One region of the Steroidobacter denitrificans genome, then DNA from elsewhere that is predicted to be linked to it. Evidence: riboswitches for the same ligand, from Rfam matches in the RefSeq annotation. Region 1 holds a riboswitch; each other region holds the start of a gene.
What was found. Region 1 has a riboswitch for cyclic di-GMP ahead of ACG33_RS14245 (putative Ig domain-containing protein). Riboswitches for the same ligand answer to the same signal wherever they lie in the genome.
Positions count from the first base shown of each region.

Region 2: another riboswitch for cyclic di-GMP. It lies ahead of ACG33_RS01755 (M23 family metallopeptidase); the one in region 1 lies ahead of ACG33_RS14245 (putative Ig domain-containing protein).
Region 3: another riboswitch for cyclic di-GMP. It lies ahead of ACG33_RS12465 (hypothetical protein); the one in region 1 lies ahead of ACG33_RS14245 (putative Ig domain-containing protein).
Region 4: another riboswitch for cyclic di-GMP. It lies ahead of ACG33_RS16155 (hypothetical protein); the one in region 1 lies ahead of ACG33_RS14245 (putative Ig domain-containing protein).

Region 1 is NZ_CP011971.1:3,167,276-3,173,168, reverse strand. Features, by position in the region: gene ACG33_RS14250 (HD domain-containing phosphohydrolase) at 1-1,618, shown strand, start outside; cyclic di-GMP riboswitch class I at 1,950-2,036, shown strand; cyclic di-GMP riboswitch class I at 2,172-2,257, shown strand; gene ACG33_RS14245 (putative Ig domain-containing protein) at 2,448-4,280, shown strand; gene ACG33_RS14235 (M16 family metallopeptidase) at 4,539-5,893, shown strand, end outside.
Region 2 is NZ_CP011971.1:406,043-411,935, forward strand. Features, by position in the region: gene ftsA (cell division protein FtsA) at 1-392, shown strand, start outside; gene ftsZ (cell division protein FtsZ) at 568-1,749, shown strand; gene lpxC (UDP-3-O-acyl-N-acetylglucosamine deacetylase) at 1,899-2,816, shown strand; gene ACG33_RS01750 (DciA family protein) at 2,904-3,218, opposite strand; cyclic di-GMP riboswitch class I at 3,301-3,391, shown strand; gene ACG33_RS01755 (M23 family metallopeptidase) at 3,661-4,581, shown strand; gene secA (preprotein translocase subunit SecA) at 4,772-5,893, shown strand, end outside.
Region 3 is NZ_CP011971.1:2,766,844-2,772,736, forward strand. Features, by position in the region: gene ACG33_RS12455 (FAD-dependent oxidoreductase) at 1-1,672, opposite strand, end outside; gene ACG33_RS12460 (nitroreductase/quinone reductase family protein) at 1,777-2,298, opposite strand; cyclic di-GMP riboswitch class I at 2,610-2,695, shown strand; gene ACG33_RS12465 (hypothetical protein) at 2,924-4,231, shown strand; gene ACG33_RS12470 (glycosyltransferase) at 4,574-5,893, shown strand, end outside.
Region 4 is NZ_CP011971.1:2,213,215-2,219,107, reverse strand. Features, by position in the region: gene ACG33_RS15765 (polysaccharide deacetylase family protein) at 1-49, shown strand, start outside; gene ACG33_RS15760 (O-antigen ligase family protein) at 121-1,488, shown strand; gene ACG33_RS15755 (glycosyltransferase) at 1,481-2,896, shown strand; gene ACG33_RS16155 (hypothetical protein) at 2,989-4,086, opposite strand; gene ACG33_RS16150 (hypothetical protein) at 4,085-4,258, shown strand; cyclic di-GMP riboswitch class I at 4,284-4,378, opposite strand; gene ACG33_RS15750 (glycosyltransferase family 4 protein) at 4,549-5,652, shown strand; gene ACG33_RS15745 (GNAT family N-acetyltransferase) at 5,714-5,893, shown strand, end outside.

The sequences.
Region 1 (5,893 bases):
CCTATTCTATACGCGCCGTCATGACGATCCGAAGTATGAACGCTTCGCCCTGGAACTGGGTGCTGAGCGGTTTCTGGCCCGCTCGGCGCAGCCGGAGTCCTTACTGGCAGCGCTGGATGAAGTATTGGGCGCGGTGGCTGCGGCAAACGACGGATCGGCGTCCCCGGCATCCTCCGGCACGACAGTGCCTTCCCAGACGTCGACTCAGGCAACAACTCAGATAGCGGCCCAGGGGGCGGCTCAGGGCGCGGATCGAACGGCGTTGATCGATACGACCTCTCTGCAGCGTATCGCCGCTCTGGAGGCTGCGTTGAATGAGGCACAGCGAGCTCATGCCGAGGCGCGGAATACCCATGCCGAGGCTCTCGAAGCCATGCGGCGCGACCATGCGCGGGTGCTGGAGAATACCGGGCGTATGCATGCTGAAGCCCTGGCGGAGATGCAGCAGGCGCATGCCAGCATGCAAGCGCAGATGGCTGGGCTGAAAACGGAAAATCAGCGTTTGCGCGAGCGGGATACAACTGGTCGCGTCGCTCAATTGCGACAGACAGCGGTGATCGATCTACTGAGAGGTTCCACGAGCGCCGATGAGGCTACGATTCTTCGATATGCCCTGGAGCAGACCGCCGCCGTGATAAACAGTCCGCTGGCCTGGCTACACTTCGTCGATCATGCGAAGAACCCTTGCCTGGCGGGCTGGTTCGATACCGCTCAACGGCAGGCGGTGCTGGTGAGTCCTGCGCCGCGTTCGATTCAGCCGGGTGAATTCCTGGAAGCGTGCATCAAAGGCCGGCAGGCCGTTGCCGGCAGCGATGCTCAACCGAAGGCCCAGCAGGACGGACTGCCGGCACTAGGGCGATATCTAGCGGTGCCCGCCGTGGTGAACGATGAAGTCGTGGCGGTGCTTGGGGTGGCCAACCGGGATGCCGACTATGCTCAGGATGATCAGCAGGGATTGCTCATGCTCGCGGACAGCTTGCTGCGCATCATTCAGATGAAGCGCGCACAATCACAGGCACTCAAATCGTTCCAGCGCGCCGACGTTGCGCTGCAGGGCATGATCGACTCCTTTGTGCGTGTCGGCGAACACCACGACCCCTACACCGCAGGTTCGGCACGGCGCCTGGCCGCGCTGGCGGTGGCAATCGGGCGTGAAGCCGGCCTGGATGGCGAGCGTCAGCACGCATTACGAGTTGCAGCGATGCTGCACGACATCGGCAACATCGCTGTGCCGGCCTCCATTCTTTCCAAGCCGGCGCCATTGACGGAAACCGAACTGGCCCTGATGCGTACCCATGTCGATGAGGGTTGCCAGCTCCTGGCAGATATCGATTTTGGCGCGCCTATCGCCGATATCATTTATCAAAGTCATGAGCGCTATGATGGCAGCGGCTATCCACGAGGTCTCAAGGCGACGGATATCCTGCTGGAAGCGCGTATCCTCGCGATTGCCGATACGGTCGAGGCAATGTGCTCATCCCGGTCGTACCGCCCTGCCGCCGACATGGCCGCGGCCATCGAAGAGATCAGACGTGGAGCAGGGCGACTGTATGACCCCTATTTGGCGGAGGCCTGCATCCGCCTGATCGATCAGCACGGATATAAGCTGCCGGAATAAATCCGGTAGACAGGATCTCTTGGCGCATCACGCGGCGGAACACCGCGCGATGCCTTGATCGGCTGATTCCTGCCTCCTTCCCCAGCGCCTCACGGCATCCTCAGCGGCTCCATTCCGCGGCCTGCCACATTCTGTATTCACGCTGCAGCCGTACTCCTCGTCCGCTCCCTGCCTGCTCAGTCGTCGGGCGCAGGCGCCGCGGCGTCTCGAGACGATGTCTGCATGCGTCATCCGATTGGCGCACTTACGTGAAATGAGACGGGTGCTGCACTGAGCTGTCGTCGCCCTACGACAATTGCAAACACATATTTGGTGATGTCTACTCGATGCCGCTACGCAAGGGCAGAACCGCTGAAAGGCGGTGACGCAAAGCCTCCGGTCCGAACGCGCGAGGGCGCAGGATAGCGGGGTTGCCGGTAGGAATCTCCATGCGAGTCTCTATCGTCATCCTTTGATCTTCCTCCTTTGCATGTTCCTTCCCCAGGCGCGAACGATAGCGGCGTGCAATGCGGTGCGTTGCGCGAGCAAAGATACGGAAACAGGAGCAGCAAACATTGGTTACGGGCAAACCCGTCGAAAGACGGGGACGCAAAGCTTCCGGTCTACGGGATTCCATCCTACGACAGCGGGGTTGCCGCATGAACCACGTCGCCATTAGCGACCGGAGATCATGTGTTGACCGGCGCCTCGCAGGCACACGTTGCGTACCTGCGGCGTCTCGCCGCTCCAACGGCGCATACCTGCGGCGCTTGCTCATTGCCCCACCTCGAATTTATCGCTCGCAATCATTTTGTGGCCTCGGGCGCAATACGACGCAAAGGTGCAAGGTATGAGCAGTGTTACGATTCTCAACAAATGCGCAACGCTGTTGCTGGCCGCGCTGGTTTTGAGCGGGTGCGGAGGTGGAGGTGGAGGTGGAGATTCCCAGGATCCGGCGGCGGGCACTGTGCCGCCGGCATCGCAACTGGTGGAGTCGACTCTCATCGAAAACAGTCCGCCGGAGATCGCGGGCACGCCGCCTGCAGCGGTGCAGGCAGGCGAGGTGTACTCGTTCATGCCCGTGGCCAGCGATGCCGACGGCGATTTTCTCGAGTTTACCGTGACCAACAAGCCTGCCTGGGCGCAGTTCAGCGTCGAGACGGGGCGGCTGACCGGTACACCCGACGACGCCAGTGTAGGTGAGACGGAGGATATCGTCATTTCCGTGACCGACGGGCGAGATACACGCTCCGTCGGTCCGTTCAAGATCCGTATCCATTCTCGCAATCTGCCGCCGTCGCCTGCTGTGAATGCGGCACCGGTGATTTCGGGTGTGCCGAGCGGTTCGGTTCTGGTGAACCAGGCCTACCTGTTCCAGCCCGTCGCGACGGATGCGGACGGTGACCGGTTGTCGTTCTCCATTTCCAACCGTCCTTCCTGGGCCAGCTTCAGCACCAGCACCGGCCGGCTCAGCGGCACGCCTGGTGTGAACCGGGCTGGACGCTATGCCAATATCACGATCAGCGTAAGCGACGGCAAAGCCGGCACAGCCTTGGCGCCATTTTCCATCGAAGTGCGATCCGACAATCGCGCCCCGACGATCAGCGGCACCCCTGCGGCAGCGGTTCAAGCAGGGCAGGCCTATTCATTCCAACCGTCCGCCAACGATCCTGACGGTGATACGCTGACCTACTCGATATCGAACCGTCCGAGCTGGGCTGCTTTCAGCAGCAGCACCGGCCGGCTTAGCGGCACGCCCTCGGCCGGCGAGGTCGGCAACTATGCGAACATCGTTATCGGCGTGAGCGACGGGCGTGCCTCGGCGATGCTGAGCGCCTTTTCCATCGTCGTCCAGGAGAAGCCCAATGCGGCGCCGAAGATCAGCGGCACGCCGCCCGGCAGCATCGATGTCGGAGCGGCCTACTCGTTCGTTCCCAGCGCCAGTGATGCCGATAAAGATACGCTGGGCTTCTCGATCCAGAACAAGCCTGTCTGGGCAAATTTCGATACGGCAACCGGTCGGCTCAGTGGTTCGCCGGCCGATAGCCATGTAGGCGCTACGACGGGTATCGTCATCAGTGTAAGCGACGGTCGTGCAACGGCATCGCTGCCGGCGTTCTCGATCACGGTGAAGGCCGTGGAAAACAAGGCACCGATCATCAGCGGTACGCCGGCGACGAGCGTGAATGCAGGGGTGGCCTATAGCTTCCGGCCGACAGCTTCCGATCCGGAAGGTGATAATCTGACATACAGTATCAAGAGACTGCCGGCCTGGGCGTCGTTCAATACGAATACCGGCCGCTTGTCGGGCACTCCGGCCGAGAGCGACGCAGGCAGTTACGCGAACATCGTCATCTCTGTCAGCGATGGCAAGAATACGACGAGCCTGCCGGCTTTCATGATTACGGTCGTCAAGTCCTCGACCGGTGTTGCGACGGTGCAATGGACGCCTCCGACGGAAAATTCCGACGGTACTCCATTGACAGATTTGGCAGGATTTCGCGTCAAGTACGGCAAGTCGGCCTCTACTCTGGATCAGACGGCCGATATAGAAAATCCGGGCGTGGCCACCTACGTGGTGGAGGATCTCACTTCAGGTACTTGGTATTTCGCAGTGCTGGCGTATACCAGCAGCGGTATAGAAAGCGGTTTGTCCAACATCGCCAGCAAGACCATACCTTAGATATTCTTCGGAGACAGTTCCTCGGCTTGCGGATCGGGAACGAATCGTTCCCGATCCGGTACAGCGCTGAGGCTGGATATTTGCAGGGTTACTCCACCGGCCCCGGCAGCTCCTGGTGTATTCTGGCTGCGACCTGTACACCGGAGCTTCATGCCGATGAATCGGACTTCGAGAGTCTGTCTGGGCCCATCGTTCGTGGTGCCGACATACCTGGGATGGAATCGGGCCTGTTCCTCAGGATGGTTCAGGATATTATCGTTGCGGGCGGTCCGCAGGGGAGTATCGGGATTGCCGGGCAAGGGTTTGCTGGCGGCAGGTCTTCTTGGTGGATTGCTGTTTCTCCAGACCGGCTCCATGGCTGCGGCAGTGGCGCGCCCGGCGAAGATGGATCCCGCGGCGTCCGGTACAGCAAAGAAGGTACATATCTATTTCAGCGAAACGACGCTGAAGAACGGATTGCGCGTACAACTCGCCGAAGATCACGGCGCTCCGGTGATTGCTCTGAACATCGCCTACGACGTCGGCTCACGTAACGAGCGCAAGGGACTGACCGGATTTGCGCATCTGTTCGAGCACTTGATGTTCAAGGGCTCGAAAAATGTCGGCGACGGCGAGCATTTCTACCAGATTTTCTCGAACGGCGGCTCGATGAACGGGACGACTGGCGCCGATATCACACTGTATTTCGCCACGTTGCCGGCAAACCAGCTGGAATTGGCGCTGTTTCTGGAAGCCGATCGCATGCGTTCTCTCGATCTGACGCAGGAGAAGCTCGACAATCAGCGCCATGCGGTCCAGGAAGAACGCCGTCTACGCGTGGATAACCAGCCTTATGGCCGCGCCGACGAATACTTCGGAGAACTGTTCTACGACAACTTCGCCTATAAGCATTCGACGATAGGGTCCATGGAGGATCTCAATGCGGCGAGCCTCGAGGATGCAGCCGACTTTTTTCAAACCTACTACGCACCGAACAATGGAGTGCTCAGCCTGGTCGGCGACTTTGATTCGACACAGGCCCTGAAGCTCATCCGCAAGTATTTCGAAAGCATTCCTCGGCAGCCGGCCCCGCCCGCGGTCGAGTTGAAAGAGCCGCTGCAGACGGCGGAACGCCGTGACACCGTGACGGATCCTCTCGCCCGATTGACGCAGATCCAGATCGCCTACAAGCTGCCGGCCGGCAACACGGCGGATCTGCCTGCCTTGCAGGTGCTTTCCTCGATCCTGCAGGGAGGGCAAAGTTCCCGGCTTTACCAGAGCTTGAACAAGGACCGGGAACTGGTCGTCGACATCGGCGGCTTTGTCGATGAGCGCATCGGTCCCGGCGGACTCTACATAGGCGCCACCCTGCGCCCGGACAGCAAGCCTGCCGATGTGGAGAGCGCCATCTATACACAAATCGATCTGTTGATGAAGGCTCCGGTGGCTGCATGGGAATTGCAGAAGGCCAAGAACACCACTCGTCTCGTCTTCCTGCAAAGTATCCGCAGTGTGCAGGCACGTGCCACTTTGCTGGGTAGCTACACAGTCAAATTCGGTGACCCTGACCTGATCAATACCCGTCTGGACCAGTTCGATACTGTCACGGATGACGATGTGCAGCGCGTGGCGCG
Region 2 (5,893 bases), 710 kb from region 1:
GCGACCGGCCGGCGAGGCGTCTGTCGCGACAGACGCTCGCCGAAGTCGTCGAGCCGCGCTACGAGGAGCTCTTTGCGCTGGTACGCGAAGAGCTGTGTCGTTCCGGATTCGAGGAGGTGATCGCCGCGGGCATCGTCATCACCGGCGGCAGCGCGAAGATGGAAGGAGCAGTCGAACTTGCCGAGGAAGTATTTCATATGCCGGTGCGCATGGGCGTGCCGCAACACATCATGGGATTGGTCGATGTCGTGAGCAATCCGATTCATTCGACCGGCGTCGGTTTGCTGCTGTATGGCCGCGAGAATTACCTGCGCGGTCGGCGCGAACCGCTGGTGGGGAGCGTACGCGGCGTATGGGAGCGGATGAGAGCGTGGTTTCAGGGCAATTTCTAGATGAAGGGAGCGTCCCGGCGGAGCACCGGGACATCGACATAGGGTTGGGGGATCGGATTGGGTGATCGAGTAAGGGCTGAGTGCGACTCGCGGGCTGCTGACCCGTGCGGCGTGCCAGGCAAGGGTCGAAACGTGGATTTGAGAGATGTCTAGAGGACATCGAAGGGGACTAGCGATGTTTGTACTTGCGGATACCGAAAACCAGGGCGCCGTCATCAAGGTCATCGGCGTGGGCGGCGGCGGCGGAAATGCCGTCGCCCATATGCTGTCGGCCGGGATCGAAGGCGTGGACTTCATTTGTATCAACACCGATGCGCAAGCGCTGAAGCATTCCAAGGTGAAAGTTGGACTGCAGATCGGTTGCAACATCACCAAGGGCCTGGGTGCCGGCGCCGATCCGGAAGTCGGTCGACAGGCGGCCATGGAGGACCGCGACCGGATCATCGAGATGATCGAGGGTTCGGACATGCTGTTCATTACCGCCGGCATGGGCGGCGGTACGGGAACGGGCGCGGCGCCGGTCGTGGCGCAGGTCGCCAAGGAGCTGGGCATTCTCACTGTCGCGGTCGTGACCAAACCCTTCGACATGGAAGGCAACAAACGCCTGGGCTCGGCTGAGCGCGGTATCGATGAATTAGGCAGGCATGTCGATTCTCTGATCACCATCCCCAACCAGAAGCTTCTGACGGTGCTCGGCGGCGATGTGACCTTGTTGGACGCCTTCAAGTCGGCCAATCAGGTATTGCAGGGCGCTGTCCAGGGCATTGCCGAGCTGATCACCCGGCCCGGCATGATCAACGTCGACTTTGCCGACGTGCGTACCGTCATGGCCGAGACCGGCATGGCGATGATGGGCTCGGGCTCGGCCCGCGGCGACAACCGCGCGCGTGAGGCGGCGGAGGCGGCGGTGTCCAGCCCGCTGCTGGAAGACGTCAACTTGCAAGGCGCCCATGGCTTGCTGATCAACGTCACGGCCGGGATGGATTTGCGTACCAGCGAGTTCAGCGTGGTCGGCGACACCGTCAAGCAGTACGCTTCCGAGGATGCGAACGTGGTCGTCGGCTGCGTGATCGATCCGGATATGCAGGAGGAAATCCGCGTGACCGTGGTGGCCACGGGCATCGGCCGTCCGGGTGTCATGGGCCAGCATTCGCCGGTGGATCAGCGTCGCATGACGGCGATTCAGGGAGGCCGCGGCCGCGTTCCCACCTTGGATGATCTGCATGTGCCGACCTATATCCGCAACCAGCGCGATCCGCATGTGTCGATGCAGCGCCGAGCGGTCGGTGACGGGTTGTCGGTCGAGGATACCTCGATGCTGGATATTCCGGCATTTCTGCGCCGGCAGGCGGACTGAAGACGGGGAGGCCGATCAGCATCGGGCGATAGACCGTCTCCGAACGCTGTTGCAAATGTGACGGCAAGTCAGAGACTTGCCGCTGTTTGCTCACAGTGCTAGGGTGCCGCGGCCTGCGTCCGATGTGCGCAGAAGGATAATCGAGCCGAATGCTGCGACAACGCACTCTCAAAAATACCATCCGCGCCACCGGCGTCGGCCTGCATTCCGGTAAAAAAGTGTTGATGGTGCTGCGTCCGGCACCCGTCGATACGGGCATCGTATTCCGGCGTGTCGATCTGGCGGAACCGGTAGACGTGGCGGCGCAGGCAAAAAATGTCGGCGACACCATGCTGGGCACCACCTTGGTCAGCGGCGGTGTCCGCGTTGCGACGATCGAGCACCTGTTGTCGGCCTGCGCCGGCCTGGGGCTGGACAACGCTTACGTGGACCTGTCGGCGGAAGAAGTGCCGATCATGGACGGCAGCGCCGGACCGTTCGTGTTTCTGTTGCAGTCCGCTGGTATCGAAGAGCAGGCCGCTCCCAAGCGTTTCATGCGTATCCTGGAGTGCATGGAGGTGCGTGACGGGGACAAGTGGGCGCGTTTCGAGCCGTATAATGGTTTTCGGATCAATCTGGCGATCGAGTTTGACCATCCTATTTTCAAGAAGCGTGCGCAAACCGCATCGATGGAGTTCTCGACCACTTCCTTCCTGAAGGAAATCAGCCGCGCGCGCACCTTCGGGTTCATGCGTGATCTGGAATTCCTGCGTGCCAGGAATCTGGCGTTGGGCGGCACGATGGAAAATGCGATCGTGCTGGACGATTATCGTATCCTGAACGAGGATGGTCTGCGTTACGAAGACGAATTCGTCAAGCACAAGATCCTGGACGCGATCGGCGATCTGTATTTGTTGGGCCGCAGCCTGATCGGTGAATTCAGCGGCTACAAATCCGGACATGCATTGAACAACCAGCTGGCGCGCAAGCTGATCGATACGCCCTCGGCCTGGGAGGAAGTCATCTTCGACGATGTGAAGGATGCGCCGATTTCCTACCTGCCCGTCGCTGCGATGGCGAGCGCTTAGCTGCCGAGCGTGGCGCTGCAGGCCGGAGCCGTCGGGTTCATGAAGATGTCGAAGCCGGCCGGACTCCTCCTCGGGTGCCGCGCATTGTCACCCGTCACGGAGCGACGGATCCTTGCGCCCCACCTTGACTTTGATTTTTGTGAACCGGGTCTCTCCGGTCTGGTTGAGGCGGGCGAGCAGAATGTCCTGGGCGTAGCGGATATAGGGACACCAGGCGGCGGAATCGGTCGCCACGATCAGTGTCTCGCCTCGATAACTGGCTGATATTATGTGATTTTTCTCTGGTCCTTCCAGCGATTTCCGGACCCGTGCGGTGAGATCGAGTACCGTCAGCGAACGCCGTTCCAGGGACTCGAACAGGGGGCCGAGGCCGGCGCTCAGAGGCTTCAAATGGTCGGACATCAGCTGAAATACATCAGGACGCACATGCCAGTGCTTGATCTTTGAGGGGTTGATTCTGCATATTCCGGATCCTTGAAGAAGATACTGCTCAGGGCAAACCTGCCGAAAGGCGGGGACGCAAAGCCACCGGTCTAAGGTTCGCGATGTCGGGCTACGATAGCGGGGTTGCCAGGATGTACAACACGAATTTATCGAGTTGGCGTCCACCGCGCGCGAATCCAACCGCGAGCTCGCCGTCTGCCGGCGGCTGGCTCAGGAATGATATGGGCGCAGCGGAATTCTTAATCGGACGCGAGTTGGATACAGTGAGATTAAACCTAAAGAGCGCGCGCTGCCGAGGACCGCAGATCCGATTCGGACCGACTCGCCTGATATCTCAAATACCGCTCGCACCCGCCGCCGCGGCGCGCACCTGTGATACCGCTCCCGGGGAGCGGATCTCATGAATGTGATCGTTTTCTCGCGGCGACTGGGCCGGGCTCGCCAGTTCGAACTCGGTCGACCGTTGGCGATGGGTGTATCGATCGCAGTCGTACTCGCCGTACTGTCCATCGTGTTGGCGGCAGGTGTACAACTGGGGCGTAGCGGCCTGGTCAAGGATCCCGCTGCACAAGTCGGCGAGTGGGGCGTTCGGCTGGAGGAGCAGCGCGGACAGGTACTCAAGACACGTCGTGAACTGCAGGACCGGCTCGATGCGCTGGCAGGTCGTGTCGGACAGATGAATGCCCGTATGATTCGCCTGGATGCGCTCGGTCGTCGACTGACGGAAATGGCGAACCTCGATAAAGGCGAGTTCAATTTCGATTCCGAGCCGGCCGTCGGCGGACCCGAGGGCCTGGTCGAAGGCGCGGTGGCGACCTCCAGCGACTTGACCGTCATGCTCGACGACCTGGCTCATCAGATCAGGGATCGCGAGCGGCAGCTGAGTGTGCTGGAAAGTCTGATCTCCACGCGCAATCTCAGCCAGCAGATCGTGCCGGGTGGACGCCCGGTGGCGAAAGGCTGGATATCCTCCTATTACGGCCTTCGCACCGATCCGTTCACCGGGCGCAAGGCGTTCCATCGAGGCGTCGATTTCGCCGGTCCGGCAGGCTCGGAAGTCGTCGCGGTGGCCTCGGGCGTCGTGACCTACGCCAAGGAGCGCTTCGGGTACGGCACTACGGTGGAAGTCAATCATGGCGACGGCTATGTGACGCGTTACGGCCATAATCAAAAGGTGCTGGTCGCGGTCGGCGATACGGTGCAGAAGGGCCAGTCCATCGCCCTCATCGGCTCTACGGGCCGTTCCACCGGTCCGCATCTGCATTTCGAGGTGCTCAGGCAGGGACGTGCCGTCGATCCGATGAGTTTTGTGCGCCGTTGAACTCCGTCCGGGACGGATATCGCATCCACCGCGCCGTCTGCGGAAAAGCCGCCTGCGGATTAAGATGGGGTGTCGGGCCGGCCGCGGCTTGCGGGTAAAACACCGGCGGAATTTTATCCGCCTGCGTTGAAAAACGGTGTGGGTGTACAATAACCGGCTTTCTCCCCTGCTCATTCTTCGGAGTTCCAGCGTGGCGAATTGGTTTGCGCAGCTGTTCGGCAGCCGTAATCACAGGCTGTTGGGCACTTACACCCGAAATGTCAGCTGCATCAACGCGCTGGAGGAGTCGCTCAAGACGCTGAGCGACGTGCAGCTGCGGGGCAAGACGATTGAATTCCGCGAACGACTGGCAGCGGGGGCCTCCCTGGACAGTCTGCTGCCGGAAGCTTTTGGCGTCACGCGCGAGGCAGCCCGGCGCGTACTGGGCATGCGCCACTTCGACGTGCAGCTGATCGGCGGCATGACCTTGCACCAGGGCAAGATTTCCGAGATGCGTACGGGCGAGGGCAAGACCCTGGTCGCGACCTTGCCCGCCTATCTGAATGCCCTGCCTGGCAAAGGCGTACATGTCGTCACCGTCAACGAGTACCTGGCTCAGCGCGACTCGGAATGGATGGCGGCGGTGTACCGGTTCTTGGGGCTGACGGTCGGCGTGATCAAGAGCGGCCAGTCATCCGAGGAGAAGCGGGCCGCCTATGCCTGCGATATCACCTACGGCACGAACAACGAGTTCGGCTTCGACTATCTGCGGGACAATCTGGCATTCCGGCTGGAGGATCGTGTTCAGCGCGAATTGTTTTTCGCCATCGTCGATGAGGTCGATTCCATCCTGATCGACGAGGCGCGTACGCCCTTGATCATCTCCGGACCGGCGGAAGAAAGCACCGAGCTATACGTCAAGATCAACGCGCTGGCACCACGGCTCGGGCGCCAGGAAAGCGAAGAGGGCGAAGGCGATTACTGGGCCGACGAGAAGTCGCGGCAGGTCCACCTGTCCGATGCCGGCCACGAGCGCGCCGAGGAACTGATCGTGGAGACAGGCCTGCTGCAGCCGGGTGAGAGTCTGTACGACGCCGCAAACATTCGCCTGATGCATCATCTCAATGCCGCCTTGCGGGCGCATTCCCTGTATCACCGTGATGTCGAGTACATCGTGCGCAACGGCGAAGTGATCATCGTCGACGAATTCACCGGCCGCACGATGCCGGGACGGCGCTGGTCCGATGGACTGCACCAGGCGATCGAGGCGAAGGAGAACGTGCGAGTCCGTGAAGAAAACCAGACCGTCGCCTCGATCACCTTCCAGAACTAT
Region 3 (5,893 bases), 400 kb from region 1:
GCTGCGCGCTCTTGTGAAAGACGACGACCTCCCGACCCTGACTCGCCAGGTAATCCGCCACGCTGACCGTCTCGTAATAGTCCTCCTGCGACACCAGCGCCACGCGCTGCCCGCAGGCAGCCGCCCCCTGCATCACATCCCAGCCGTACGCCACATGCGCCAGCTCCAGACCCGATACATCATGCGGCACCCGCGGCCGCGCCCCGGTGGCAATCACGATCGCCTCGGGTGACAGCGCCTTGATCGACGCGGCATCCGCTCGGTTCTGCAGACGCACCTCCACCCCCAGGCGCGTCATCTCGTTCTCCTCGAAATAGATCTGATCTTCGAAGGAATCCCGACCCGGCGCCTTGGCTGCGATCAACAACTGCCCGCCCAGACGCTTGCCCTGCTCCAGCAACGTCACTCGATGTCCGCGCTGCGCCGCAATCCGTGCAGCCTCGCATCCCGCCAGGCCCCCACCCACCACGACCACTCGCTTCGGCTTTTGCGCCGGACGATATTGCTGCTCCCAGCGCAGTTCGCTGCCGATCACCGGATTGATCGAACACATCGGCGTATATGGAACATACAGCGACTCGGACGCCTCATCGATGCAGCGCGTGCAGGCGATACAGCGACGAATCTCCCCCAGTCGACCCTCGCGTGCCTTGTTGGCGAATTCCGGGTCGGCGATCCCCGCGCGCACCATCCCCACCAGATCGCAGTACCCCTCCTCGATCAGGTTTTCCGCCAGCACCGGATCATTGATGCGGCCGGTGAACATCACCGCCACCTTTCTGGGCAACCCCGACAGGTCCGCCTTGGCCGCCTTGCCGGCCTCGCGATATTGGGCGTGCGGATAATAGGAATTCGGCACGTACGAGGGCGCTCCCCAGCAATGCCCGGTATCGATGTCGACGAAGTCCAGCAGACCGTGCTGCGCGATCCCATAGAGCATCTCGCGCATTTCCATATGGTCGTAGCCGCCCTGACGAAACTCCTGTGCGCTGATGCGCATGCCCAGCGCCAACGACTCTCCGATACGCCCGCGCACCCGCTTGAGCACCTCCACGACGAAGCGGATGCGCTCGCTCGGCCCGCCCCCCCAGCGGTCGGTGCGCCGGTTGGAAACCGGCGAAAGAAAGGCGTGACCCATGGTCTCGTGCGCGCAATGAATCTCGATTCCATCCGCCCCCACCGACTGCGCCACCCGCGCCGCGGCAGCATATACATCGATGCAATACTCGATCTCCTCCTCCCCCAGCACATGCGGCGTGTAGGACTGCGCGCCGATCATGGGTACTGCCGAAGGACCCCACGCAGAGGTCAGCTGTGTCAGCTGCACCACCGCCACCGAGCCTGCCTCGTGCACCGCGGTGACAAACTTCTTCATCCCCTCGGCAAACGCCGGATACTGATACGCCGCACCATGCGAGGCGCAGCCGATGGACAGGCCGACCTCATCGGCCGTCTCGGGCGGAAACGGCACATCCAGCAGCCAGGTCTCGCTACCGATCCAGCCGGTGCCTCCGCGCGCCTTGGCCACATGATGAGCGATGAAATGCTCATCGATCATCCCCGGGGTCATCGAGGAATTGATGGTGTTGGTCGTCTCGCAGATCCGGTTCGGAACCCGCATCGGACCTATCTGTAATGGCGTGAATAGATGCGTGAATTTCATATCGCTCATGACAGCTTTCCTTCCATCCTCCGTCCCCTCATCCCCCGTCCCGGTCCGCAACCTCGCCTCTCGGTTCGCGATTCGGCCGCTTCTCGCCCCCGCGAAAAATCCGCTCAGGCCGGAGCACTCACCGTCAGCCGCTTCACGGCAAAAGGGCGCTCCGTTTGCATCTGAAAGTAACCCCAGGCGGGAAACACCTTCACCAGCCGCGGCCACAGTGCTTCGCGCTCCTCTGTCGTCACATCGCGCGCCACCGCCGCGTACTTGTCGAAATCAAGCTGCACCCAGCAGTTCGGATTGGCCTGCAGATTCATGATCCAACTCGGATGTTGATCATAGCCGGCCAGCGAGCCCACCACGATCATGTCCTCCCCATCGCGCATGAACACCGCCGGCGTGGTGCGCTGCTTGCCCGTCTTGCGGCCGATCGTCGTCAGCAACAGCGTCGGAAAGCCGCCCTGCGCGTTCTGTCCCGTCGATCGACCCGCAGGATCGGCCAGGTACGCCTCCACATCAGCGTGTGCATCGCTTCTGATCAGTTCCAACGAGGCTGTGCGCTCCTTGAACCAGGCCCACTCCTCATCGTTCATCCAGTCAGGCTTCTGCATGTTCTCTCGATTCGTCTTGGTCACCATTGTCAGCCTCTCCAGATGGGTGATGCGAGATGACGTGCATCTCACGGGACAACTCCTGCGGGACAACTCACACGGGACAATGCCGCGCCGCGGCCTCGCCACGCCCGCCGTGGGTAAACGTGTCTTTTGCGATGGTCGACCCGCCTGGTCAACCCTCATTTGGGGTAGAGCCGCCGTGACTGACGACAGCCGCGAGCAAGACCGTCCTGCCTGTCATGGAGCAGTTTCCGCACGAAATCCTGGCGGGGAATCCTGGAGGGCTCGACATAGAGGGCTTGACATATGCGCCGTCCATGTCAATCATGACATCGTCAAACAATGGGCAAACTCGCCGAAAGGCGGGGACGCAAAGCTTCCGGTCTACAGGAATCATTCCCAGGACAGCGGGGTTGCCGCGGAGCCGCGAACATTGATTCGCGGTTGCCGACTCGCCATCGATCAGCGGTGAATACCGGCCGATCGATCCAGAATCCAAGCGAGACGGACCGTGCAAAGCGACATCCTCCCCGAATGAATTCCCCGCGGGCATTGCGTCGAGCGTCGGCCGCCGGCGAGTTTTACTCGCTCGTGACCGCAGTGCCGGCCCTGAAACAGGCGTCATGGGATCCGTGACCGGGGAACGAGCGTGGCCGACAACACCAGCAAAGTCTTCCAAGCGCCGGCGGTCGAGACCGCCGGTTTCCAGACGGTGACGCATGGCGACGCCGACACCGGGGCAACGCTGTTCGTCATCAATTTATGCGCCTCCATCGCTCCGATCTCGACCGACGGCCGCAATCTTCCAGGCCTGGAGAACTACCGGCTCTATCGAGTTTCACGCCTGGAGGACGGCCGTACCCGCCATCGCCTGCGCCTGGGTTTTTTTTCCAGCGAAGCACACGCCGAGAATGTGCTCGCCCTGGTTCGCCAGCAATACCCGACGGCCTTCACCGCCTGCCTGCACGAGGAAGACCGCAAATTCGCCCGAGGCTACCTGGCGCCGGCCGGCCGCGAAACAGTCGTGAAACCCAGGCCGGCGGCGGCACCCGTTGCCGCACCGACGGCCGGGGAGCGACCGGCGCGCCAAGCACCGGCGGAGCTCGTGGTCACGCCGCTGCAAGCCGCCGGTATCCGGCCCGCCACGACACGTCCCATGCGCCGCTCGCCTCCGCAACTCGATACCACCCAAACGATCCGTGCATTGACGCGCGCGGAACTCGAAGATGAAGGACTGGAAAAGTGGTTTGCCATCCAGTTGGCCGCTTCCGAGCAACCGGTCAATCTCGACACCATGCCGCATCTCGACATCTTCGACGCCTATCGGCTGTACTCGGTGGCCTCGATGAATGCCGGCAAGATCGTGCACTCGCTGCGGCTCGGTTTTTTCAAGGAGGATATTTCGGCCGAAGCGGTCGGCGGCTATCTCAAGACATTTTTCTCGACACCGACGGTTCTGCGCGTGAGCGAAGCCGAGTACACCCGGTTCAAGGCTCCTCCGGAGCAGACACGGCCGGCGGCGAGCGCGGACATCGTCACGCTCACTCCGGCTCGCGCGCCTCGAGCCGACATCCCGACGATAACGCTGGCCGTGCCCACGCCGGACTTCGCCCCCCTGGCAACCGGCGCATTCGAATCGCGGACCGGCGACCGACAGACCGTCGAGCAACTCGATGCCGCAACCACGGGCAGTTTCAAATCCGGTATCAGCGCCTCGACCCTGGCGCAGCTTGCATCACGGCACGAGCCCAAGGCCATTGTGTCTGCGCGGCAGCGTCCGACACCCTCGCGCAACAGGACAGGCATGACGGGCAAGCACAAGGCCCTGGCGCCACGCAGCTTGTCGGAGCAACTGCTGGAAGAAGCTCGTGCCGTCGCACTGTCCGAAAGCGGTATTCGTGAAATTCCCAAGAACGGCTCGCTGTTTTCGCGTCTGGTCGGCAAGCTGACACGTTGACACCGGGCCATCACGACGCTCGGCGCCTCCCGACAGCACAGCGGCACGCTGAAATCCTATCGCCGCACCCAGCGACGCTGCGTACTGCGCCAAGACATCCGACTTGGTGCGCTCCACCAGGACGTCTTGAGTTAACATGTCGCCCGGACCGCCCGCCGGAATCAACCCTTCCCGGCAATACGCAGCCATCCTGACGGCTCGCCGTGGACTCAGCCGTGATTCTCATCCGACGAAGTGTCTTCCATCATCATCCTGCATCCAGTGACCCTGCGCGGCAGCCTGATTGCGGATCATGATATCGGCTCGGGCAAGCGGCCTGCGGCGTTCGCGCCAGCCTGAATCATGAAAGATTCCGGCATCGCCGTGGCGTTGGTTTTCGCCATACTCACGTTCGGACTGTGGGCCTACATGAACCGTCCCGCCGCTGAGCCGCCCTGGCCGGCCCGCGTGCAGGGCATGGCCTTCTCGCCGTTCCACGCCGACCAGGATCCGGCCTATCGCAGACTACCCGACAGAACGCAGATCGAGGCGGATCTGCAGCTGCTGTCCGGCAAGGTCGCCGCGCTGCGCATCTATTCCTCGCTGTACAGCCTGGCGGAAGTGCCGCAGCTCGCCGCACATCACGGCATCAAGATCACGGTCGGCGCCTGGCTGGATACTCGGCGGCACAGCAATGAAGCGGAAATCCACGGAGCCATCCGCCTGGCGCAGGACAATGACAATGTCACCCACGTCATCGTCGGCAACGAAGTCCTGCATCGTGGCGATCTGACGCTCGCCGAGCTGGTGCAGCACATCGACCGAGTCCGGGAAGCGGTGCAACAGCCGGTCAGCACTGCCGAGCCGGCCCATGTCTGGCTGAGGAACCCCGAACTGGCGCAGCACGTGGATTTCGTCACCGTGCACCTGCTGCCTTACTGGGAAGGCATCGGTGTCGAACAGGCGAACGATTTCATTGCCGGCACGATGCGACAGCTGCAAGCGGCTTTTCCCGACAAGCTCATCGTCATCGGAGAGGTGGGTTGGCCTTCCGACGGGCGCACCCGCGGTCAGGCGATCGCCTCGGTCAGTCACGAAGCGCTGTTTCTGCGCCGCTTTCTGCGCCTGGCACGTGATGCAGGCTATGTCTACTATCTGATGGAAGCCTTCGATCAGCCGTGGAAGGCGCGCTTCGAAGGCGCAGTCGGCGCCTACTGGGGCGTGTACGATGTACATCGTCGGCCGAAATTCGAATTCGTCGCTCCCATCGTGCGCGTACAGCGTTGGCAGTTGCTCGCCGTCATTTCGGTGGCGCTCGCCGCCCTCCTGCTGGGACAGCTCTATATGCACAGTACGGCGCTGCGCATCCGCGGACGCGGCCTGCTGGCGATGGTGGTCTATGCGGCAGCCACCGCCGCGGTATGGATCATCTACGACTACTCGCAGCGATACCTGAGTTTCGGCGGCATCATCATCGGCGCCTTGCTGATCCTGTGCATGCTCGCCGTGATCGCACTGCTGCTGACCGAAGCACACGAATGGGCCGAGGCGCACTGGGCCACCACCCGGCGGCGGCGTTTCACCGTCTCTTCGGTACCCTCACGACATTGGCCGAAAGTTTCCATTCACGTACCGGCCTACAATGAACCGGTACCGATGTTGATCGAGACGCTGAACGCGCTC
Region 4 (5,893 bases), 950 kb from region 1:
GAGGGTCAGCACCGTGGTGAAAAGCCGGATAAAGAGACAGGTGCCCTGATGTCGTGAATCATATACGTCACGAGATACGAGTTTGAACGAGTCTCAGAATATGAATCCAGGTAAGTTAGCGTGAGCGCGATAACATACAAGTCAAAGCGTCGCGAGGGTATATCGCTAATTCCAAAATATTCATGCGTTCCGCGCATACTATTTTATGTATTTTTATTTTACACATTGTTTCTGTATTTGCAGGGCGGTGTGCGATTTCCATTCCTCGGTCAGATCAGATTTGAAATGTTAATGGGGCTGGTTCTCGGTCCCACTGCACTTACATTATTCCTGCGCAGAAAAGATAAAGATACAGGAAGCGTCTTGGCTTGGTCCGTAGCATTGCTAAGTGTCATGCTGGTAATGGTTCTGCTTTCCCAATATGTGGCTTACTCTTGGGACGTGATGTGGAATCGAACAATCAAGTTCTCGATATTTGGGCTTTGTATCGCTAGTTTTATTACTACACCTAAAGATCTGCGATGGTTCTTCGGTGCCTTCTTATTGGCTTTTCTAAAGATGGGTCAAGAAGGATTCGTTGGATCACTCGACGGTAGTTTGATCTGGTACAACCAGGAAATTCCACGATTGCATGGAGCAACTCCTAACTACATGCATCCAAATTCATTTTCGGGAACTCAGCTTGGAACATTACCCTATCTATACTATTTTTTCCCTTTGCTTCCATGGTACGGACAGGTAATTCTTGGTGTGCAATCAATTTTTTGTGGAAACGTTATATTAAGGACGGGATCGAGAACGGGATACTTGGCATTCATCGTCGCTATATTGGCTATCGTCTGGCTATCCAAGAAGCGACTCAGGTCGATTTTTGTCATGTGTGCACTGCTTCTTATGTCGGTTCCGTTTATCTCCGAAGATTATTTAGGTAGATTCGAGAGTATCTTCGAAGATGAATCCCAAGCTGGCGAGGACACTTCGATCGGGCAGCGTAAGGAAATTTTAAATGATGCTATCGATGTGTTTGTCCGGTATCCGTGGGGTATTGGGGTTGGCGCGTTTCCTCTCGTTCGCACGGAACTTTTCGGAAGATTTCAGGATACACATAATCTTTATTTGGAAGTTCTAACAAATATAGGCATTCAAGGCGGGGTGATTTTCTTCGGATTTTTGCTATGCATATGGAGGGTTCTGCGTGGCATACAGCGAGATACAACTGAGCAAATAGAAAGCCTATCAGATGTAGAGAAAAATTCACTTGTATCTTCTCATGCAAGTGATCTGAAGTTTTTATTGGCCGCTTCAAAAGCAACGTGGACTTTCCTGGTTATTCGTCTGGCGCTCGGCGCATTTGGAATGGATCTTTATGAGGTCTACTGGTGGTTCTTGGCTGGTGTCACAGTAGCAATGGTTAGGATCAATAAGGTAGCGCGAGACAAGACCAGCCATTTTATTGCTACATGTGTGACGAGTAAGACTCGTGAATAGCGATCCGAAGGTTGTTGATCTGAGATCCGTTCTAGCGGAATACGGATGGAGTCGCTATGCGCTGAAGGAATATGCGGTAGCGTCGACGCTTGGTCGTAATCTGTTCGAGAAAGCCGCCGTATCTACAGCTAAAATAGCAGGGTGGTATGGCGACTGGTTCAGTCGTGCGCGGTATGTGTGTCGGGCTGTACGGCTGTTGGAGGGTTTCAAGATCAGTTCTGAGCTTTCCTATTTACACGCATGCGTGATCAGCGATGCGAAAGGCTATAGTGGTAAAAATATTGAGAATAGAGTTCGTCAGTCTTATCTGAGGAGCTCAATGGCACGCGGTCGGCGTAATCTATATCTTCGGCATGGCAGTGCACTAGCTGCAGCAATGAAATTTCCGCGAGAGAACGACAGTGATCACCGGCAGGGTAATCTGTTAGTTCTTAAACGATTCAATGCTGGTACCGGGGAGAAAGGGGTTCTCTATCTCCAGTACACAGAGTCTATTAGTAGTTTCGTCGCTCTGTTTGATTTAGATTCTCTTTGTAACCGCTACCGGATTGTTGTGGAGCCAAGTTCCTGGGGTTATCAAGATGATGCATTCCTTCTTCTGATTCATCCCGGCCTCGATGTTGTTATCCTCGCTCAGGATGAACTCGATTTTGAGTATGTCAGGTCTCTGAATGGCCATTTGCACCCGCTTCGGATCGGTGCGGGAGACTGGATTGATCCTTACGTATTTTCGGCTCAAGCGGAGCACAAGGAGTTCGATTTCGTAATGGTTGCTAGTTGGTCGCCGGTTAAGCGGCATTCAATCTTCTTTTCCGCCTTAGCAGAGGCAGGACTTGCAGATGCTCCGATAGCCTTGATTGGGTATCCCTGGGAAGGCCGGAATCAATCGCATATTGAAGATTTAGCTCGTTCCTATGGACTTACCAATGTTGCGTTTCACGAGTGTATTCCGAGAGAAGAGGTGGCGAGAATAATTCGTCGTTCTCGTGCAGGTGTAATGCTAACGCGGAGAGAAGGGGCGAATCGAGGCGTATACGAATGTCTTTTCTCGGGGGTTCCAGTTGTTATTTCTCGCGAGAATCGGGGGTTTAACAAAAGTCATATCACGGCAGAGACGGGAATACTTGCGAGTGATAATGAGCTTCCGAGCGCACTGTGCAGAATACGTGATGAGGCACATACTTTTAAGCCAAGGGAATGGGCCTTGCTCAATACCGGATATCGGAATGCATGGCGCATCCTAAATGAAAAGCTCCGCGGACTAGCTATAGATAATAGGGAACCCTACACCAAGAATATTGCGCTCATTAAAAGTGCACCTTTTGCAGTGTATGATGTTTATGTAGAGCAGGTAGAGTTGACGCCGGAGTATGAAATTCTAAAATCGTTCATTAGGGACAGCGTATAGTAGTGCCTCAGGGAGTAGGAGAGATTTCGTAAAACAACAAGGCCCAAGTATGACTACCTGGGCCTTGTTATATAGTGAACAAAGCAGAATAACTATTGAACAGATACGTTAGTCGGAGGAGTCGGCGAGGCCAAAGCTTTGCTGGTGGTGCCGATCGTTATCGGATATCCCTGACTGTTGACGTTACCGCTGGAGTCGATCACGTATAAGTATGCCTGCTTTCCGGAGGAAAACTCACCGGTATTTACGCGGAACTGAACGGATCCATTTGCCCAAGAAATAGGCAGCTGGACTTCCTTTTGACGAACCGCCGACCATGTGGCTGCGTCGCCTATCTCTATGCGAGCCCGCGTGAAGTCGATAAAAATATCATCGATGTTGTAAGAACCAGCGGTGCCGCAGCCTCGTTCTGCGCTATCGATCATGTTTGGATAATCTATGGTATGTGAATTCAGGCCAAGAGTGGATGCTAGCCAGTTGTTCTTGCTCCAAGCCTGAGTACCGTCTACAGATACTGAGAACGTGTTGGAGCTAGCGTCAGCCCAAACTTCGATCCGGTGCCATTTGCCAGCCTGAAGTGAAGGGCCGGATCCCCATTCTGTCGTTGGGCTGCATGTTCCGGCGGTGCATTCTGAATAGCCGCGAACCTGGTACGAGGTTCCGCATCCAGCGGAGAGGTAAATATTGTTCTGAGGTGAATTAGCGTAAAATCGAAAAAATTTTCCAGACTGCGTGTTGGATGGCATCATAAACTTGAAGGTCGTATATAGCTGATTTCCCGCGCCAGATACGTCTGTTGAGACGCCCCCACTCTCCGATGAAGAAAAGGCACGGCGGAGATAACCGCCTGAGTTGGTTGGGCCCCCAGACTGGACGGATAGCTCCGATGAATTTGCTGACCAGGAACTGCCGCCTCGTTGCGCATAGAAGCCGTCCGAATTGAGTTGACGATCTTCGAAATCCTTGAACCGAAAATTGAGAAATTTACCCGATTTCCATGATATGCCACTATTGTTATATGCGCCACGGGTGCCAAATCCCGAACCACTTACAGTGATCAATTCACCGTGAGCTGCGGTTCCAGAGACAGTGGTGATTGTAGGCGCGGCTTGGGTGGTGGGTACAAGGACGATCGAGCTAATGGTGCATATGACCGAAGCCATGCCTGTGGATAAGGAAAATTTTGTCATGAGTACTTCTCAGAACTTGCTATCAGTTCAAATTGTGGCTGTTATCAATACCAAACTACTAAGCCAGTTGGCTCAAAGTGGTCTTGGTGTCGATGCGCACGATAAAATCGGGAAGGGTATTGAAAGACGCAGTCCAACCAATGGTATGCACTCAAGCAGAAAGCATGAATAAAATCTGTGATCCATGACCCATTCCCTCTAATAACCCCACAACTTAGATCTCAATTGTGAGCTGGCCGGTTGACCGGAAGCTTTGCGTCACCGCCTTACAGCAGCTTTGCCCTTCGAGCGAAACGGAGTATGGAAGGCTACTTTTGGGCGCGCAATAGTATCTTTGATGCGACAGGCAGATTCACCACCAGCCTCATGTCAATTATTCGGGTCCACAGTTGTTCTGTTGTTTTCGCTGTCGCTAATTGGCAACACGGTGATGATGCGTTAACGGCGAAGAGGATCCAATAAATGAATCTCAAGCTAGCTATTGTAGCACCAGGCGAATTTTTTGGAGGCGCTGAACGCCAGATTCTTAGCCTACTCGATCATCTACAAAATCAATCGATCACATGTAAACTAATCTTGTTGCATGATCGAGAGTTGGCTACACAAGCACGAGCGCTGGGTGCGGACCCATACATAACCGGAAATGGCAGGCGCTTCGATTTTCAAGCCTTGTTCGATCTGCGGTCTGTTCTACAAACCTATAATGTTGTTCATACGCATGGTTACAAGGCGACCATTCTGGCGGCGTTGGCACGCCCTCGTAAAGGATTCACGCTTGTAAAGACCGAGCATGGTCGAGTTGAAGTTGGAAGGGGGAGTGTGCTACAGCGGCTGACTAGCAATGTTTATAGAAAACTCGAGAACAGTCTTTCTCGACGAGTCGAAGCTACCGTTGTCTATGTAACCGAGGAACTACGGCTATCCTGTTTGACCGAACACGAAGGCATGGCCTCTAGGATCATTCATAATGGTATAGATTCTTCACGAATTTCTAATCTTATACGCCCTGAAGAGTTCTCAAAGGAGTATTTCAATTTAGTGGTGCTCGGGCGGTTAGAGAATGTGAAGGGTGTGCAATATGCGATTGATGCCATGCAAGATCTGGACGTTCCAGATAAGATCAAGTTGCATATTGTTGGCGACGGTCCCTTGTACTATACACTTACTACTTTGGCTAAACGCGGCCCGCGGGAAGCATCGATTGTCTTCCACGGGTTCAGATCAGATGGAGCAAGATTTGCGGCACACGCAGACCTTCTCCTCATACCTTCGCAGCATGAGGGATTGCCATATACCCTGCTAGAGGCGGTGTGTGCCGGCACTCCAGTTTGCGCTAGCAACGTAGGCGGATTAGCTGAAGTTCTTCAGCACGAAAGGACGGCTCTATTGATCCCGCCGGCCAACCCGTTATCAATTCGTTCAGCAATACTTCGCCTATATAACGACGATAAGTTTCGACTATCGTTGGCTGCAACGGCAAAAGCAGAATTGTCCGAACGATTCTCATCGAAATCGATGGGAGACGCGTATATCAACCTCTATCGCGACTTGTATTTGTCAAATTGAAGCGCCGAAAAACCAATGGCGAATACGTATCTGGTGCGAATCATTGGCGTCGAGATCTTGGATGACTGATATTGATTACAGGGTCGAGCGGTGGAGCGAGGTCGACTGGCTTGCATCCGATAAAGAATACCATCGCATCATGTCTGCATCTAATGCTGATCCACTATTTAATTCTTGGATGTGGACAACGTTATGGTGGCGTATTTTTGGATCGAAGCTCGAGGCGAAGTTATGCGTTCTG